Regions from separate parts of the Micromonospora sp. LZ37 genome, predicted to be linked through region 3. Evidence: predicted binding sites of a transcription regulator. Region 3 holds the regulator's gene; each other region holds the start of a gene.
The links. Region 3 encodes HrcA, which represses chaperone genes, less so after heat shock. Its sites were predicted from a motif close to GGTTNGCACNCTCNNNNNGAGNGTGCNAACC; they were not measured.

Region 1 (5,878 bases), on a different contig from region 3:
CCTGGACCGGAACCTGGGCAACCCGGCGCACTACCTGGACTGCCTCCAGTTCATGCTGGCGCCGTTCCCGGCCGGCGGCGACCCGTTCACCGACGGCCGGCCCGCCCGCGCGCCGGACGTCCTGACCAACTCCTGGGGCTGCCCGGCCGTCGAGGGGTGCGACCCCGGGGCGCTGCGCCCGGCGACCGCCGCGCTGGACGCCGCCGGCATCCTGGTGGTCGCCGCCGCCGGCAACACCGGCCCGCACTGCGGTTCGATCGCCGACCCGCCGGCGCCGTACCCCGACGTGCTGACCGTCGGCGCGGTGGACCGGAACCGGCGGGTGGCGCTCTTCTCCAGCCGGGGCCCGGCGGCCGGCGGCGCGGCCAAACCGGACGTGGTCGCCCCGGGCGCCGGGGTGCTCTCGGCGATGCCGGGCGGCGGCTACGCCACGCTGGACGGCACGTCGATGGCGACGCCGCAGGTGGCGGGCGTGGTGGCGCTGATGTGGTCGGCGAACCCGGCACTGGTGGGCGACCTGGAGCGGACCCGGCGCATCCTGCGGGAGACGGCGCGGCCGGTGCAGCCGAGCCACCGCTCGGACGACCCGGCCGACACCTGCGGCGGGGACCCGGCGATCACCGGCGCCGGCCTGGTCGACGCGTACGCGGCCGTGCGGGCGGCGCGAGCAGCGACCCCGTCCTGACACCTCCGGCGGAGGGGGCCCGGGGTACGCCGGGGCCGGTGGGTGCCGGGAGCGGGACCGATGCCCTAGGGTCGCGACCATGGACGCGAAGATCACCGAGCTCACCCTGGACCGGGCGCCGGACGCCGTCGCACTGTGCCGGCGCGCGCTGGACCTTCCCGAGGACGCCGCCGAGGCGGACGCCCTGGTGGACGCCCTCTGGATCCGGGCCGGCGCGGGCCGGACCGTGGTGGCGCTGGGGTCGTACGTCGGCGACGAACTGGTCGGGGTGCTGATCGGGTCGATCTCGGCCCAGGACCCGCGCCTCGGGCACGTGGACCTGTTGGCGGTCGAGCCGAACCGACGCCGCCGCGGCGCCGGGCGGGCCCTGGTGGCCGAGGCCGAGCGGCGGCTGGCCGGGCTCGGCGCGGCCGAGGTGCTGCTCGCCGGCAACCCGCCCTGGTACGCCTGGCCCGGCATCGACGTGCGCTACACCCCGGCGGTCTGTCTCGCGCTGGCGCTCGGCTACCGGCAGGACCGGACGGCGTGGAACATGACCGCCGACCTGTCGTACGACGGATCGCCGGCGCTGCGCACGACGGAGCCGGCGGAGCGGCGGCTGGCCGGCCAGGGGGTGGTGGTGCGCGCGGCGGAGCCGGCGGATCTGCCCGCGCTGGCGGCGTTCGCCCGGTCCACCTTCGGCGGCGCCTGGGACGGCGAGCTGGCCGGCTCGGTCGGCCGCGACGGCGCCGGCTGCCACCTCGCGGAGCGGGACGGGGAGATCCTCGGGTTCGCCGCCTGGGGGTCGTCCCGGCCGAGCTGGTTCGGGCCGATGGGCACCGCCCCGGCGGCGGAGGGTAGCGGGATCGGTGGGGTGCTGCTGCGTCGCTGCCTGCGCGACCAGCGGGCGGCCGGCGTGGACGCCGCGCAGATCGGCTGGGTGGGGCCGGTGCCGTTCTACTCCGGGAGTGCGGGTGCGCGCATCGAGCGGGTGTTCTTCCTCTACCGTCGGACGCTGTGAGCGATCGACAACAGGGCGAATAGGATATAGACCCCGATAACGTCTTTCGCCCCCGTGGATGATCGACGCCCCCTACCGTTTCGGTAGAGGAGGGGCCATGACCACGGACGACGAACAGACCGACGACGTGCCACCGGCCAGGTGGACGCCGGTCGGCGATCCGCCCACCCCGCTGCCGTTCGACCGGCGGGACTACGGCGACGCCGAGCAGTTGGCCGAGATGGCCGGGCTCGACGACCCGGACGCCGACGAACCGCGGGTGGTGGTGGACGAGCCGGTGGCGGTCCTGCCCCCGTACGACCGCGCGCAGAAGAGGCGCAACCAGCGCCCCCTGCCCCGATAGACGGAACGGGGCGGACCGCTCGCGCGGCCCGCCCCGTCCGGTGTTGGAGCTGGACTCAGAAGTCCATGTCCCCGCCACCCGGACCAGCCGGGGCGGCCGGGGTCTTCTCCGGCTTGTCCGCCACGACGGCCTCGGTGGTGAGGAAGAGCGCCGCGATCGACGAGGCGTTCTGCAGCGCCGACCGGGTCACCTTGGCCGGGTCGATGATGCCCGCGGCCAGCAGGTCCACGTACTCACCGGTGGCGGCGTTCAGGCCGTGACCGGCGTCGAGGTTGCGAACCCGCTCGACGACGACGCCACCCTCCAGGCCGGCGTTGACGGCGATCTGCCGCAGCGGGGCGTCCAGCGCGATCTTGACGATCTGCGCGCCGGTCGCCTCGTCGCCGACCAGGTCCAGCTTGTCGAAGGCGGTCTTGCCGGCCTGCACCAGCGCGACGCCACCACCCGGGACGATGCCCTCCTCGACGGCGGCCTTCGCGTTGCGGACGGCGTCCTCGATGCGGTGCTTGCGCTCCTTGAGCTCGACCTCGGTGGCCGCGCCGACCTTGATCACCGCAACGCCGCCGGCCAGCTTGGCCAGCCGCTCCTGCAGCTTCTCCCGGTCGTAGTCGGAGTCGCTCTTCTCGATCTCGGCCCGGATCTGGTTGACCCGGCCCTGGATCTGGTCGGCGTCGCCGGCACCGTCGACGATGGTGGTCTCGTCCTTGGTGACCACGACCTTGCGGGCGCGGCCCAGCATGTCGACGCCGACGGCGTCGAGCTTGAGGCCGACCTCCTCGCTGATGACCTGGCCACCGGTGAGGATGGCGATGTCGGTCAGCATGGCCTTGCGGCGGTCACCGAAGCCCGGCGCCTTGACGGCGACCGACTTGAAGGTGCCCCGGACCTTGTTGACCACCAGGGTGGCCAGGGCCTCGCCCTCGAGGTCCTCGGCGATGATCAGCAGCGGCTTGCCGCCCTGCATGACCTTCTCCAGGATCGGGAGCAGGTCCTTCACCGACGAGATCTTGCTGTTGACGATCAGGATGTACGGGTCGTCGAAGACGGCCTCCATACGCTCCGGGTCGGTCATGAAGTACGCCGAGATGTAGCCCTTGTCGAAGCGCATACCCTCGGTGAGCTCCAGCTCCAGCCCGAAGGTGTTGCTCTCCTCGACGGTGATGACGCCTTCCTTGCCGACCTTGTCCATCGCCTCGGCGATGATCTCGCCGACGGTGTTGTCACCGGCGGAGATGGAGGCGGTGGAGGCGATCTGCTCCTTGGTCTCGACGTCCTTGGCGAGCTTGGACAGCTCCTCCGAGACGCTGGCCACGGCGGCCTCGATGCCCCGCTTCAGGGCCATCGGGTTGGCGCCGGCGGCCACGTTGCGCAGGCCCTCACGGACCAGGGCCTGGGCCAGCACGGTCGCCGTCGTCGTGCCGTCACCGGCGACGTCGTCGGTCTTCTTGGCGACCTCCTTGACCAGCTCGGCGCCGATCTTCTCGTAGGGGTCCTCGAGCTCGATCTCCTTGGCGATGCTCACACCATCGTTGGTGATGGTGGGGGCACCCCACTTCTTCTCGAGCACGACGTTGCGGCCCTTGGGGCCGAGGGTCACCTTCACGGCGTCGGCGAGCTGGTTCATGCCCCGCTCGAGGCCGCGGCGCGCCTCTTCGTCGAACGCGATCATCTTGGCCATACGGCGTTGTCCTCCTGGACACTCACGGGCCACCCGAGTGTGTGTCCCGGATGGGCCGCCTGGTGTACGCACCTTGGGACGTCGCCACCTGGCGACGACGACGTCCTTCGGCCGGGCCGGATAGCCCGCGACGACCGGCCATGTGTCCCACCGGCGTCTCCAACGCCGCTGGAACCTTGGCCCCACCGTCCCGACCATTGGCACTCACGGTATGCGAGTGCCAATGACTTGTTTAGCACTCTCCCCTGCCGAGTGCAAGCACGGTCGGCCCGGTCAGCCGAGTTCCGCCGCCAGCCGGGCCGCGTTCACCGGCCCTTCGTGCGCCCGCTGCTCGGCGTACGACACCACCAGCCCGACGAGCTGCACCAGGTGAACGGGGACGACCAGGACCGCGCTCAGCACCACCACCAGGGACGCGCCCACCGCCGTGCCCGGCGAGGAGTACGGGTCGACGCCGAACGGCAGGGTGCCGACGGTCTCCACCACTCCTCCGACGAGGCTGCCGACCACGACCGCCACCGCGACCAGCGCCACCCGGCCGAGCACCATGCCGAGCCGGTCGTGGAAGAAGCGGAACGAGCGGCCGATCGGGTTCTGCCGCTCGAAGAGGTAGACCGGCCCGGCGAGGGCGAGCGCGAAGGCGAGGTAGATGCCGGGCAGCACGCAGAAGCAGACGCCGACGGTCACGATCAGGGTGATCAGCAGGGTCCAGCCCCACAGCCCGAGGGCCCGGCGCAGGCCGTACTTAAGGGCGCCGCCCAGGTCGGCCGGCTCGCCGGCCGCCTGCCGGGCCACCACCCAGGTGCCGCCGGCCCAGCCCACGCTCTGCGCGAGGCCGATGAACAGACCGGCGACCAGCACGGCGACCCCGAAGGTCACCAGGTCACCCAGGAAGCCGTCGGGCAGCGAACCGTCGGCGGGCAGCTCCTCCTGCGCCGGGCCGAGCCCGAGGCCGAGCAACGACAGCACCGCGGCGGGCACGGTCTGGGTGAGCAGCATCAGCGGCAGCAGGACCCGCCAGCCCCGGCGCAGCGCACCGGTGCAGCGCCGGAACCAGCCCTCGACACCGGCGTACGGCGGATTGACCAGCGGATCGTCGGAGTCACCGCCGGCCTGCCAGCCGTACGGCAGCTGCGCCCCGGAGGGCGGCGGGTAGCCCCCGTACGGCGGGTAGCCGGGCGGGAAACCCGCCGACGGGTCCGAACCGGGCGGGAAGCCGGCGGTGGGCGGGAAGCTGGTCGTCGGCGGCTGGGCCCAGCCCTGTGGTTGCCCGCCGGCCGGGTCCCAGGCGCCGGGCGGCGTGGGCTGGCCCGGCCAACCGGGCGCGCCCGGCACGGCCTGACCCGGGACGGGCGGATCGGCCGGCGCGGCGGGCTCCGGCGAGCCGCTCGACGCGGGCGGACCCGACGATGCGGGGTCGAACGGCTCCGATGGGGACCGGTCGGACATGAACCCTCCTCAGTGACGCCTGGGACGGCCCATGATCTTCCCTGTTGTCCAGTCGCCCCGCAGCCCCACCCGGGCGGGGGCGGGTCAGGCGATGACGCGGACCCGCTCGGCCTGCGGACCCTTCTGGCCCTGGGCGATCTCGAACTCCACCCGCTGCCCGTCGTCGAGCGCCTTGTAGCCGTCCATCTCGATGGCGGAGAAGTGGACGAAGACGTCCTGGCCGCCGTCGACGGCGATGAAGCCGTAGCCCTTTTCGGAGTTGAACCACTTCACGGTGCCCTGTGCCACGGTGCACTTCCTCACTCTGCGCGGCGTTCCACGACCCCGGAGCCGGCCGCAGGCCGGCACCCGGAGGACCACCGTCCGGCGATCGGTGCCGACCGCTGAATCAGTGACCGAAATCGCACGCTACACGAGGCGTGACGACGGCGCACGACCACAAATCGGGCATATTCCGACGCTCCGGCGGAGCTGCACCCATCGCCCGGCGTCACTGCGGTATGCATGCGGTCATGAACTCTGCCCCGGCCCCACCGGACGCCCGAACGGCCACCGTCCGTCGGGTCCGCCGCCAGGACGCGGCCCGGATGCGGGCCCTCCGGCTGGAGATGCTGGCGGACGCCCCGCTGGCCTTCCTGGAGACGGTGGCGCAGGCGGCCGCGCTGCCGCACGCCGACTACGCGGCCCGGGTCGCCCAGGTCTCGACCGGCTGCCGGAACGCCC
Region 2 (5,878 bases), on a different contig from region 3:
TCTGCACGGGTCCTTTCGGGGGTGGGGGAGTAGTTGCTTTTGTTGTGCCCGGCAACGTATTCCCGTTCACGTTCCGCGCGCAAGCCTGCCGAGGTCAGAAGTTTGTTGGCGGCAGTAACAATTCAGCAACGCGGTTGTCACGCGCCGGACACCCACCCAGGAAGCGCTCTCTCGGACCCGACCGGAAGCGCCTGCGCCGAGCGCCGACCGGCACCCGCGACGCGCCCGTTCCGCGGCCGACCGAGCGGGGCGGGCCCGGGTCAGGAGCCGGCGGCCAGCCTCGCCGTGACCGCCCCGGTGAGCGCCACCAGGTCGGTCGGGGAGAGCTCGACCTGGAGCCCGCGCCGGCCGGCCGAGACGTAGACGGTCCCGTACGCCAGCGCGGAGGAGTCGAGCACCGTCGGCAGTCGCCTGCGCTGGCCCAGCGGGCTGATCCCACCCCGGACGTAGCCGGTGGCCCGCTCGGCGACCGCGCGGTCGGCCATGGTGGCCCGCTTGCCGCCGGTCGCCGCCGCCAACGCCTTGAGGTCCAGCTCGCCGGTGACCGGCACGACCGCCACGGTCAACCCGCCGTCGACCTCGGTGACCAGCGACTTGAACACCCGCTCCGGCGGCACCCCGAGCGCCGCCGCGACCAGCGCGCCGTAGTTCGGCGCCTCCGGGGACACGTCGTACGGATGGGTCCGGTGGGTGATCTTCCGCTTGGTCAGCAGCGCCGTCGCCGGAGTGCCCCGTCCCGCCATGACGGCCACGCTAACCCGGACCGTCCCGGTGGGCGACTCAGCTCGCCACCGGACGGCAGAGCAGCACCGTCGGCGCCCCGGCGACCCGGGTCAGCACCAGGCTCGCCCCGGCGCCGCCGGCCAGCCTCAGGTCGCGGCGCAGCTTCTCCGGCTCCAGCGCCGACCCCCGCTTGAGGATCTCCACCCGGCCCACGCCCCGCTCGCGCAGCAGGGCCCGCAGCCGCTTGAGCGAGAAGGGGAGCACGTCGGTCACCTCCAGGCAGCGGCCGAACGGCGTCGCGGCCGGAGCGTCGGTGTAGACGTAGGCGATGCTCGGGTCGGCGAGGGTGCCGCCGAGGTCGGCGGCGAGCTCCGCGACCAGGTGGGCCCGGACCACCGCGGAGTCGGGATCCAGCAGGTAGCGCCGGACCGGCCCGACCGGCGCCTCGGCGTCGCCGGAGCCGGTCAGCTGATGACCGGAGACCTCCCGGGTGCCGGCGGCGTCGACCGGGGGGCCCTCCCTCAGCAGGGTGGCGCGGCGGGGGGTCTCGGCGAGGCGGCCGCACCAGAGGGCCGCCTCGACCAGGTCACCGTCCACGCTCACCCATTCCGCCTCGGCGCCGGCCGGGATGAGCGCGTGGTCCAGGCCGGGAGCGACCTTCACCACGGTGTGCGGCACCCGCTCGGCGAGGCCGGTGACGAAGTCCCAGGGCGGGGAGTAGGACTTCGGGTCGAAGATCCGCCGCCCGGTGCCGGCCCGGCGCCGGGCCGGGTCGCAGAAGACCCCGTCCACCCGGGCCACGTCGAAGGCCGTCGCGTCGCCGCACTCCACGGTGAACAGCTCGGCCAGCCCCGCGGCCTCGGCGTTCGCCGCGGCCATCGCGGCGGTCACCGGGTCGGCCTCCACCCCGTACACCCGGATGCCGGCGCGGGCGGCGGCGAGCGCGTCCGCGCCGAGGCCGCAACCCAGGTCGGCGAGGCTGCGCACCCCGGCGGCGCGCAGGCGGGCGGCGCGCCGGTCCGCGACCACCCGCCGGGTGGCCTGCTCCAGCCCGGCCCGGGTGAAGAACATGCCGGCCGCCGCCGGGCCGAACTTGCCGACCGCGCGGCGGCGCAGCTCGGCCTGGGTGAGCGCGGCGGCGGCCAGCCCGGCCGGCAGTCCGGCGGAGCGGAGCGCGGCCGCCGCGGTCAGCGGGTCGCCGCCGGCCACCTCGGCCGCCGCCGCGAGCGCGGCCGACCCCGCGGGGGTACGCAGCGCGCCGAACTGGTCGAGATCCACCCGCCCATTCTCCCGCCCCGTTCCGCGTCACCGCCCCGGCCCCTCCGGCGGCGCCCGGCGCGGTTCGCGGCAGGTCGCGGTGTCCCGCCGTGGGTGTCCCCGCGACATGCCGCGAACGGCGGTCGACCACGACCGCGCGGCGCGACGCGCTGGCACTCTCCTTGACGGAGTGCTAGCCGAGGAATAACCTGCGATTAGCACTCTCGCCCTGAGGGTGCCAGCTCCCGGGCCGTGAGGCGCGGGCGCGCACGCCAGGCGGACCGGCACCCGCGACGACGGCCCCGCCAGGTGGCATGTGGCAGATTGACGCCGGCCGGCCTCGCTGGCCGGCAACGAAACCAGTACCCCAGGAGGGTATGCCCGTGACTACCGCGACCAAGGTTGCGATCAAGCCGCTCGAGGACCGCATCGTGGTCCAGGCGAACGAGGCTGAGACCACCACGGCGTCGGGCATCGTGATTCCCGACACCGCCAAGGAGAAGCCGCAGGAGGGCACCGTCCTCGCTGTCGGCCCGGGCCGGATCGACGACAAGGGCAACCGCGTGCCGATCGACGTCAAGGTCGGCGACACCGTCCTCTACTCGAAGTACGGCGGCACCGAGGTCAAGTACGCCGGCGAGGAGTACCTGGTGCTCTCCGCCCGCGACGTCCTCGCGGTCATCGAGAAGTAAGCAACCGATCAGTGTCGCTGCCCCGGTCCGGCTCGCCGGGCCGGGGCAGCGGCGCTTCGAAGGGACATTCATGGCGAAGATCCTGAGCTTCTCGGACGACGCCCGACACCTGCTGGAGCACGGTGTCAACGCCCTCGCGGACGCGGTCAAGGTCACCCTCGGCCCGCGCGGGCGCAACGTCGTCCTGGACAAGAAATTCGGTGCGCCCACGATCACCAACGATGGTGTGACCATCGCCAAGGAGATCGAGCTCACCAACCCCTACGAGAACCTCGGCGCGCAGCTGGTCAAGGAGGTGGCGACCAAGACCAACGACGTCGCCGGCGACGGGACCACCACCGCGACCGTGCTGGCCCAGGCGATGGTCCGCGAGGGCCTGCGCAACGTGACCGCCGGGGCCAGCCCGTCCGGTCTCAAGCGCGGCATCGACGCGGCGGCCGCCAAGGTCTCCGAGGCGCTGCTCGACCGGGCCGTCGAGGTGGCCGACAAGGAGTCGATCGCGCACGTGGCGACGATCTCCGCGCAGGACGCCACCATCGGCGAGCTGATCGCCGAGGCGATGGAGCGGGTCGGCCGCGACGGTGTCATCACCGTCGAGGAGGGCTCCGCGCTCACCACCGAGCTGGAGGTGACCGAGGGTCTCCAGTTCGACAAGGGCTTCATCTCGCCGAACTTCGTCACCGACGTGGAGTCGCAGGAGTCGGTCCTGGAGGACGCGTACGTCCTCATCACCACGCAGAAGATCTCGTCGATCGAGGAGCTGCTGCCGCTGCTGGAGAAGGTCCTCCAGAACAGCAAGCCGCTGCTGATCATCGCCGAGGACGTCGACGGCCAGGCGCTGTCCACGCTGGTGGTCAACTCGATCCGCAAGACCCTCAAGGTCTGCGCGGTGAAGGCCCCCGGCTTCGGCGACCGTCGCAAGGCGATGCTCCAGGACATGGCGATCCTGACCGGCGCCGAGCTGGTCGCCCCGGAGCTGGGCTACAAGCTCGACCAGGTCGGCCTGGAGGTGCTCGGCACCGCCCGCCGCGTCGTGGTCGACAAGGAGAACACCACCGTCGTCGACGGTGGCGGCCAGGCCTCCGAGGTCGCCGACCGGGTCGCGCAGATCCGCAAGGAGATCGAGGCCTCGGACTCCGAGTGGGACCGGGAGAAGCTGGCCGAGCGGCTGGCCAAGCTCTCGGGCGGCATCGCGGTCATCAAGGTGGGCGCGGCGACCGAGGTCGAGATGAAGGAGCGCAAGCACCGCATCGAGGACGCCATCGCCGCGACCAAGGCCGCGGTCGAGGAGGGTACGGTCCCCGGCGGCGGCGCCGCCCTGGCCCAGATCCTCCCGGTGCTCGACGACCACCTCGGCTTCACCGGTGACGACAAGACGGGCGTGTCGATCGTGCGCAAGGCGCTGGTCGAGCCGCTGCGTTGGATCGCCCAGAACGCCGGCCACGACGGCTACGTGGTGGTGCAGAAGGTCGCCGGCCAGGAGTGGGGCAAGGGCCTCGACGCCGCCACCGGCCAGTACGTCGACCTGGTCAAGTCCGGCATCATCGACCCGGTGAAGGTGACCCGCAACGCGGTCACCAACGCCGCCTCGATCGCCGGCCTGCTGCTCACCACGGAGAGCCTCGTGGTGGAGAAGCCGGAGAAGGCCGAGCCGGCCGCCGCCGGTGGCCACGGCCACGGCCACGGTCACGGCCACCAGCACGGCCCGGGTTTCTGACCCACGCCGCAGGCAAGGTCAGGGCGCGCCGTCTCCGCGACGGCGCGCCCTGACCCGTCTCCGGGCCGTCGGCCAGATGGATTACGGAACGCTGACGGTGTTGGCGGTCCGCCCGTTTGATCGACAACACTGGTCCGATGAGCAGCACCCCCCGCGGCCTCGCCGCGCTGGCCGGTATCACCGCCGCCGCCGTCGCGATCGGCGCGGCGGAGCCGGTGGCGGTCCTCACCGGTCCCCGGTCCGCGCCGCTGATCGCGGTGGGCGGGCTGGTCGTCGACCTCGTACCCGAGCCGCTCAAGCAGTTCGCCATCGCCGTCTTCGGGACGTACGACAAGGTCGCCCTGCTGGTCGGGACGGCCCTGCTGCTCGCCGCGTTCGCCGCGCTCCTGGGCGTGCTCGCCGTACGCCGGCTCTGGATCGGGCTGGCCGGCATCGCCGCCTTCGCCGACCTCGGGGTGGCCGCCGCGCTGACCCGGGCCGGCGCGGACGTCGCCGACGCGCTGCCCTCGCTGGTCGGGGCGGGCCTGGGCGCGGCGGTGCTCCGGGCCTTCCTCGCCGGCCCGTTGCAGCTCGACCCGTGGCCGTGGACCCCACCCACGCCGCCGGCCACCACTGTCGACACTCCGCCGCCCACCGGCCCGCCCACGCCCGCCGCTGTCCCGCCCGTCGCCCAGCCGGCCGGTGCCGCTGCCGTTCCGCCCGCGGACCAGCCGGCCCGGGGCGGTGAGCCGACGACCCCCGACCCGGAGTCGCGGCGCCGCTTCCTGCGGGGCGTGGGCGCGCTCGCCGGCGCCGCCACCGTGGCCGGGCTGGGCGGGCACTGGCTCGCCGGGCGGCGCGGCGTGTCGGCGGCCCGGCAGGCGGTGGCGCTGCCCACGCCGTCCTCGCTGGCGCCGGCCGTGCCGGCGGGCGCGGACCTGCCCCTGGCGCAGCTCGCCCCGTACACGACGCCGACCAGCGGCTTCTACCGGATCGACACGGCCCTGGTGGTGCCGCAGGTGGACCCGGAGACGTGGCGGCTGCGCATCCACGGGCGGGTACGCAACCCGATCGAGCTGAGCTTCGCCGACCTGCTGGCCCGGCCGATGGTGGAGCGGTACGTCACCCTGGCCTGCGTCTCCAACGAGGTGGGTGGGGACCTGATCGGCAACGCGCGCTGGCTGGGCGTACCCATCAAGGAGCTGCTGGACGAGGCGGAGCCGGACGAGGGCGCGGACCAGGTGGTCGGCCGGTCGGTCGACGGCTGGACCTGCGGCACCCCGACCGCGGTGCTGCGCGACGGGCGGGACGCGCTGCTGGCGGTCGGCATGAACGGCGAGCCGCTGCCGGTCGCGCACGGCTTCCCGGTCCGGATGGTCGTGCCGGGCCTCTACGGCTACGTGTCCGCCTGCAAGTGGGTGACCGAGCTGGAGCTGACCAGCTTCGCCGACTTCGACGCGTACTGGGTGCCCCGGGGCTGGTCGGCGCAGGGGCCGATCAAGACGCAGTC
Region 3 (5,878 bases):
CCGGGATGACGCCGATGCGGACCTCGGTGAAGGCGAAGGTGGCCTCCTCGGCGCAGACCGCCAGGTCCGCCGCCGCGATCAGTCCCAGCCCACCGGCCCGGGCCGGCCCGCCGACCTTCGCCAGCACCGGCTTCGGGCACTCCCGGACCGCCACCAGCACGTCGCCGAGCATCCCCGCCGGCACGGTGCCGCTGGCGTACGCCGCCGCGGTCTCCTTCAGGTCCGCGCCGGAGCAGAAGACCGGGCCGGTGTGGTCCAGCACGATCGCCCGGACGGCGTCGTCGGCGACCGCCGCGGCGATCCCGGCCAGCAGCTCGGTCATCAGGGCGGTGGAGAGCGCGTTGCGGTTGTGCGGGCTGTCCAGGGTGAGCGTGGTCACCCCACGGGCCGTGGAGACCCGCACGAGGCGGTCGGGAGAGGTCATGCCGGGCACACTAGTGGCCATGCCCGGCCTCCTTCCAGAAGGCGAATCCGTCCCCGTCGACGGGTCGCTGCCCGCCGCCGCCCTGAGCGCGGTCGGCGCGCGCGGTTTCGGGGTGTACGTCCACGTGCCGTTCTGCGCCAGCCGCTGCGGCTACTGCGACTTCAACACCTACACCGCCGCCGAGCTGGGCGGGGGCGCCGACCGGGAGTCGTACGCCGACACCGTGCTGGCCGAGCTGGCGCTCGCCGCCCGGGTGCTCGGCGACACCCCGCCGCGCCGGGTCGACACCGTCTTCGTCGGCGGCGGCACGCCGACCCTGCTCCCCGCCGACGACCTGGCCCGGATCCTGGACGGCATCGACCGGACCTGGGGGCTGGCCGCCGACGCCGAGGTGACCACCGAGGCCAACCCCGAGTCGGTCACCCCGGCGTCGCTGAGGACGCTGCGGGCGGCCGGCTACACCCGGATCTCGCTGGGCATGCAGTCCGCCGCGCCGGGGGTGCTGGCGATCCTCGACCGCCGGCACAGCGCCGGCCGGGCCACCGCCGCCGCGCTGGAGGCGCGCGACGCCGGCTTCGACCACGTGAACCTCGATCTGATCTACGGCACGCCGGGGGAGAGCGCCGAGGACTTCGCCGCCTCCCTCGACCAGGTGATCGCCGCCGGGGTGGACCACGTCAGCGCGTACGCCCTGATCGTGGAGGACGGCACCCGGCTGGCCGCCCGGATGCGCCGCGGCGAGCTGCCGTACCCCTCCGACGACGTGGCGGCGGACCGCTACCTGGCCGCCGAGGCCGCCCTCGGCGCGGCCGGTTTCTCCTGGTACGAGGTGTCGAACTGGGCCCGCTCCGAGGCGGCCCGGTGCCGGCACAACCTGCTCTACTGGACCGGCGCGGACTGGTGGGGCCTCGGCCCGGGGGCGCACAGCCACGTCGGCGGGGTGCGCTGGTGGAACGTCAAGCACCCCTCGGCGTACGCGAAGAGGCTGGCCGCCGGGGAGTCACCGGGCCTGGCCCGGGAGCTGCTGACCGCGGACGAGGCGCACATGGAGGACGTCATGCTGCGGCTGCGGCTGGACTCCGGGCTGCCGCTGGCGGCGCTGGACGACGCGGGCCGGGCGGGCGCCGGGCGGGCGCTCGCCGACGGGCTGCTCGCCCCGGCCGAGTACGCGGCGGGGCGAGCCGTGCTCACCCTGCGCGGGCGGCTGCTGGCCGACGCGGTGGTCCGCGACCTGCTGCCCTGAGCGGGTGGCGGCGCGGCGGTTCGACCGCCGGAGCGGCCGGCCGGCCCGAAGGCCGGCCGGTGCTCACTTGATCATGCTGATGCTCATCGGGTAGCGGTAGAGCTGCCCCTCGTTGGCCTTGACGCCGGCGAGGATGCCGAAGATCACGCCCAGGACGACCGCGGCGCCGACCGCGAGGAACCCGACCAGGATGCAGCTCAGGATCCACCCGACCAGGCCGATGATCGACCAGAGCAGCTGGAAGTTGAGCGCCGCCACGGCGTGCTGACGCACCGTCGGCGACTGGCTGCCCCGGGCCAGCATGGCGACCAGCGGGGGGAGCCAGCCCAGCACCCCGCCGCTGACGAACATCGCCACGGCGCCGCCGAAGTGCGCGATCAGCGCCCAGGTCTTGTCCTCGTTGCTGGCCCAGCCGCCGCTCGGGGCGCCGTACGCGCCGCCGGTCGGGTAGCCGGCGCCGGGCGCGGAGTAGCCGCCCGGCGGGGGGTAGCCGCCCGACGGCGGCTGGCCACCGGGGGGTGGCGGATAACCGCCGGGCGGGGGATAGCCGCCCGCCCCCGGTGCCCCGGACAGTGGTGCGGTGGGCGGCTCGTACGACGAGCCGTAGGGTGCGGTGGGGTCCGGCCGGTCGCCGGGGTCCCCCGCGCCGGGAGGGCGAGGTGGTTCAGTCATGAACGTCACGGTAGGGGCTGCCGGCAAGGGGGCACCAGAGCGCCACTGGCCGGGAATGTCCGGCTGTCCGGCCCGGGCGGGCGCGGGCGCGCGGGGGACCGCCCGGATGGTCCGTCGCTGATCATCGCGTCGGCGGGGGCGCCGACGTAGACTGGCACTCGCTACAGTCGAGTGCCAGAGCGCTCGCCCGGGCGTCCCAGACACCCCGGGCCATGGTGCGTCAGGAGGTGGGGAGATGGGTCTCGACGACCGCAAGTTGGCCGTGCTGCGCGCGATCGTCGAGGACTACGTCGCCACGCAGGAGCCCGTGGGCAGCAAGGCGCTGGTCGAGCGGCACCAGCTCGGGGTCTCCCCGGCGACGGTCCGCAACGACATGGCCGTGCTGGAGGAGGAGGGCTACATCCGGCAGCCGCACACCAGTGCCGGCCGGGTGCCCACCGACCGCGGCTACCGGCTCTTCGTGGACCGCCTCTCCCGGGTCAAGCCGCTCAGCCCGGCCGAGCGCCGGGCGATCGAGCGCTTCCTGGTCGGCGCGGTCGACCTGGACGACGTGGTGCACCGCACCGTCCGGCTGCTGGCGCAGCTCACCCGGCAGGTCGCCGTCGTGCAGTACCCGTCGCTGGCCCGCTCCTCGGTGCGCCACCTGGAACTGGTGCCGATCTCCACCACCCGGCTGATGCTGGTGATGATCGCCGACACCGGCCGGGTCGAGCAGCGGCTCGTGGAGCTGCCCGCGCCGGTCCCGGCCGAGGACGTCACCGACCTGCGCCGGCTGGTCAACGAGAAGCTGGTCGGCAGTCGGCTGTCGGACACCCCGCCGCTGGTCCAGGCCCTCGTCGACGAGTCGGCGCCGCACCTGCGCGGGGCCATGACGACCCTCTCCACCGTGCTGCTCGAGACGCTGGTCGAGCGGCACGAGGAGCGCATCGCCCTGGCCGGCACCGCCAACCTCACCCGGGGCGGCCTGCTCGACTTCCAGGGCTCGCTGCGGCCCATCCTCGAGGCGCTCGAGGAGGAGGTCGTGCTGCTCAAGCTCATCGGCGAGACCGAGCCGAGCACGACCCGGGTGCTGATCGGCGACGAGAACGAGGTCGACAACCTCCGCGCCGCCTCCGTGGTCAGCACCGGGTACGGCCCGGGCGCGACCATCGTCGGCGGCCTCGGCGTGCTGGGGCCCACCCGGATGGACTACCCCGGCACCATTGCCACGGTGAGGGCCGTGGCACGCTACGTGGGCGAGCTGCTGGCCCAGAACTGACCCAAGGCAGGGGCCGGTGGCCGGCTCCGGCCGACGACCGGCGCAACGCGAGACGAACATGAGGACATCGAACGCAGTGGCCAGGGACTACTACGGCATTCTCGGCGTGAGCCGGGAGGCCTCCGACGACGAGATCAAGCGCGCCTACCGCAAGCTGGCGCGGCAGTTCCACCCGGACGTCAATCCGGACCCGGAGGCACAGGAGAAGTTCAAGGACATCAACGCCGCGTACGAGGTCCTCTCGGACGACCGGAAACGGCAGATCGTCGACCTGGGCGGTGACCCGCTCGCTCCGGGCGGCGGCGGTGCCGGCGGTCCGGGCGGTCCGGGCGGAACCGGTCCGTTCGTCGGCTTCCAGGACATCATGGACGCGTTCTTCGGCGGCGCCGGCGGTGGGGCCCGGGGCCCGCGCCCGCGGACCCGGCCGGGCGCGGACGCGATCCTGCGGCTGGAGCTGGACCTGCACGAGACCGCGTTCGGCGTCGAGGCGCCGATCACCGTCGACACCGCCGTGCTCTGCACCACCTGCTCGGGCGCGGGCACCGCGGCCGGCACCCACCTGGCCACCTGCGAGGCGTGCGGCGGTCGGGGCGAGGTCCAGTCGGTGCAGCGCACCTTCCTCGGTCAGGTGGTCTCCGCCCGCCCGTGCACGGTCTGCCAGGGCTACGGCACGACCATCCCGCACCCCTGCCCGACCTGCGCCGGCGACGGCCGGGTGCGCACCCGCCGCTCGCTGACCGTCAAGATCCCCGCCGGGGTCGAGGACGGCATGCGGATCCGGCTGGCCCAGCAGGGCGAGGTCGGTCCGGGCGGTGGCACCGCCGGCGACCTCTACGTGGAGATCCACGAGCGGCCGCACGACGTCTACTCGCGCAAGGGCGACGACCTGCACTGCCGGGTCACCGTGCCGATGACCGCCGCCGCGCTCGGCACCCGGCTGACCATCAAGACGCTGGACAGCGAGGAGACGGTCGACGTCAAGGCCGGCACCCAGCCGGGCAGCACGCTGCGGCTGCGCGCCCGGGGCGTGCCGCACCTGCGCGGTACCGGCCGGGGCGACCTCTACGTCCACCTGGACGTGCGGACCCCGACCAAGCTCGACGCCGACCAGGAGAAGATGCTCCGCGACTTCGCCAAGACCCGGGGCGAGGAGGTCGCCGAGCTGACCAAGCAGGGCGGCTTCTTCTCCCGGATGCGCGACGCCTTCAACGGGCACGCCTGAGGTGTCCGCGCCGCTGTTCCTGGTCGAGGCGCTGCCCACCGGTGACTCGCTGGTCCTCGACGGCCCGGAGGGGCACCACGCGGCCACCGTGCAACGGCTGCGCGTCGGCGAGGAGCTGCTGCTCGCCGACGGTCGGGGCGGCACGGCGAGCGCGGTGGTCACCGCCGTCGGCCGGGGCACCCTCGACCTGGCGATCGGCTCCCGGGGGTACGTCGACGCGGACGTCCCCCGGCTGGTCGTGGTGCAGGGCATCGCCAAGGGGGACCGGGGCGAGCTGGCCGTGCAGGCGATGACCGAGGTCGGGGTGGACGAGATCGTGCCGTGGGCGGCGTCCCGTTCGGTGACGCAGTGGCGCGGCGACCGGGGCGTACGGGCCCGGGAGAAGTGGGTGGCGACCGCCCGGGAGGCGGCCAAGCAGGCCCGCCGGGCGTGGCTGCCGGTGGTGGCCGGCGCCCCGGACGAGTCCACCGTCACCGTGGCGCGGCGGATCGCCGGGGCCCGCGCCGCGTTCGTGCTGCACGAGGAGGCGCAGGAGCGGCTGACCAGCGTCGAGCTGCCGGAGTCCGGGGAGATCGTCCTCGTGGTCGGCCCCGAGGGCGGCATCGCCCCGGCCGAGCTGACCGCCTTCACCGATGCCGGCGCCACCCCGGTCCGCCTCGGCCCCACCGTGCTGCGCACCTCCACCGCCGGCGTCGCCGCCCTGACCGTCCTGGCCACCCGCCTCTCCCGCTGGTGACCCGCACCGCCACCGGGCGGGGTCAGGGGCGGGGGAAGACGGGGACGGGGTCCTCCTCGGGGGTCAGGTCCAGGCCGGCCGGGCCGACGATCAGGGGGTCCGGTGTTCCGACCACCCGGGGGTCCTTGTCGGTGTAGTCGAAGCGGTTGAGCACGTGCCGCATCGCCTCCAGCCGGGCCCGCTTCTTGTCGTTGCTCTTCACCACCGTCCACGGCGCGTCGGCGGTGTCGGTCCAGAAGAACATCGCCTCCTTGGCCTCGGTGTACTGGTCCCAGCGGTCCAGCGCGGCGAGGTCCATCGGCGAGAGCTTCCACTGCCGGACC

Region 1: groL (chaperonin GroEL) is a predicted target of HrcA. The motif match lies at 3,902-3,932, and genes of this name have one in related genera.
Region 2: groES (co-chaperone GroES) is a predicted target of HrcA. The motif match lies at 2,194-2,224, and genes of this name have one in related genera.

What each region holds. Positions count from the first base shown of each region.
Region 1 covers NZ_JCADBL010000001.1:13,861-19,738, reverse strand. The annotation lists gene AC5L3Z_RS00075 (S8 family serine peptidase) at 1-685, shown strand, start outside; gene AC5L3Z_RS00070 (GNAT family N-acetyltransferase) at 765-1,685, shown strand; gene AC5L3Z_RS00065 (hypothetical protein) at 1,783-2,028, shown strand; gene groL (chaperonin GroEL) at 2,084-3,706, opposite strand; gene AC5L3Z_RS00055 (hypothetical protein) at 3,980-5,155, opposite strand; gene AC5L3Z_RS00050 (cold-shock protein) at 5,240-5,443, opposite strand; gene AC5L3Z_RS00045 (GNAT family N-acetyltransferase) at 5,668-5,878, shown strand, end outside.
Region 2 covers NZ_JCADBL010000001.1:354,807-360,684, forward strand. The annotation lists gene AC5L3Z_RS01710 (sugar ABC transporter substrate-binding protein) at 1-1, opposite strand, end outside; gene ybaK (Cys-tRNA(Pro) deacylase) at 261-743, opposite strand; gene AC5L3Z_RS01720 (THUMP-like domain-containing protein) at 781-2,001, opposite strand; gene groES (co-chaperone GroES) at 2,358-2,672, shown strand; gene groL (chaperonin GroEL) at 2,743-4,389, shown strand; gene AC5L3Z_RS01735 (molybdopterin-dependent oxidoreductase) at 4,527-5,878, shown strand, end outside.
Region 3 covers NZ_JCADBL010000018.1:59,179-65,056, forward strand. The annotation lists gene AC5L3Z_RS28295 (enoyl-CoA hydratase-related protein) at 1-424, opposite strand, end outside; gene hemW (radical SAM family heme chaperone HemW) at 444-1,667, shown strand; gene AC5L3Z_RS28305 (DUF4870 domain-containing protein) at 1,731-2,339, opposite strand; gene hrcA (heat-inducible transcriptional repressor HrcA) at 2,575-3,597, shown strand; gene dnaJ (molecular chaperone DnaJ) at 3,674-4,819, shown strand; gene AC5L3Z_RS28320 (16S rRNA (uracil(1498)-N(3))-methyltransferase) at 4,821-5,555, shown strand; gene ppk2 (polyphosphate kinase 2) at 5,578-5,878, opposite strand, start outside.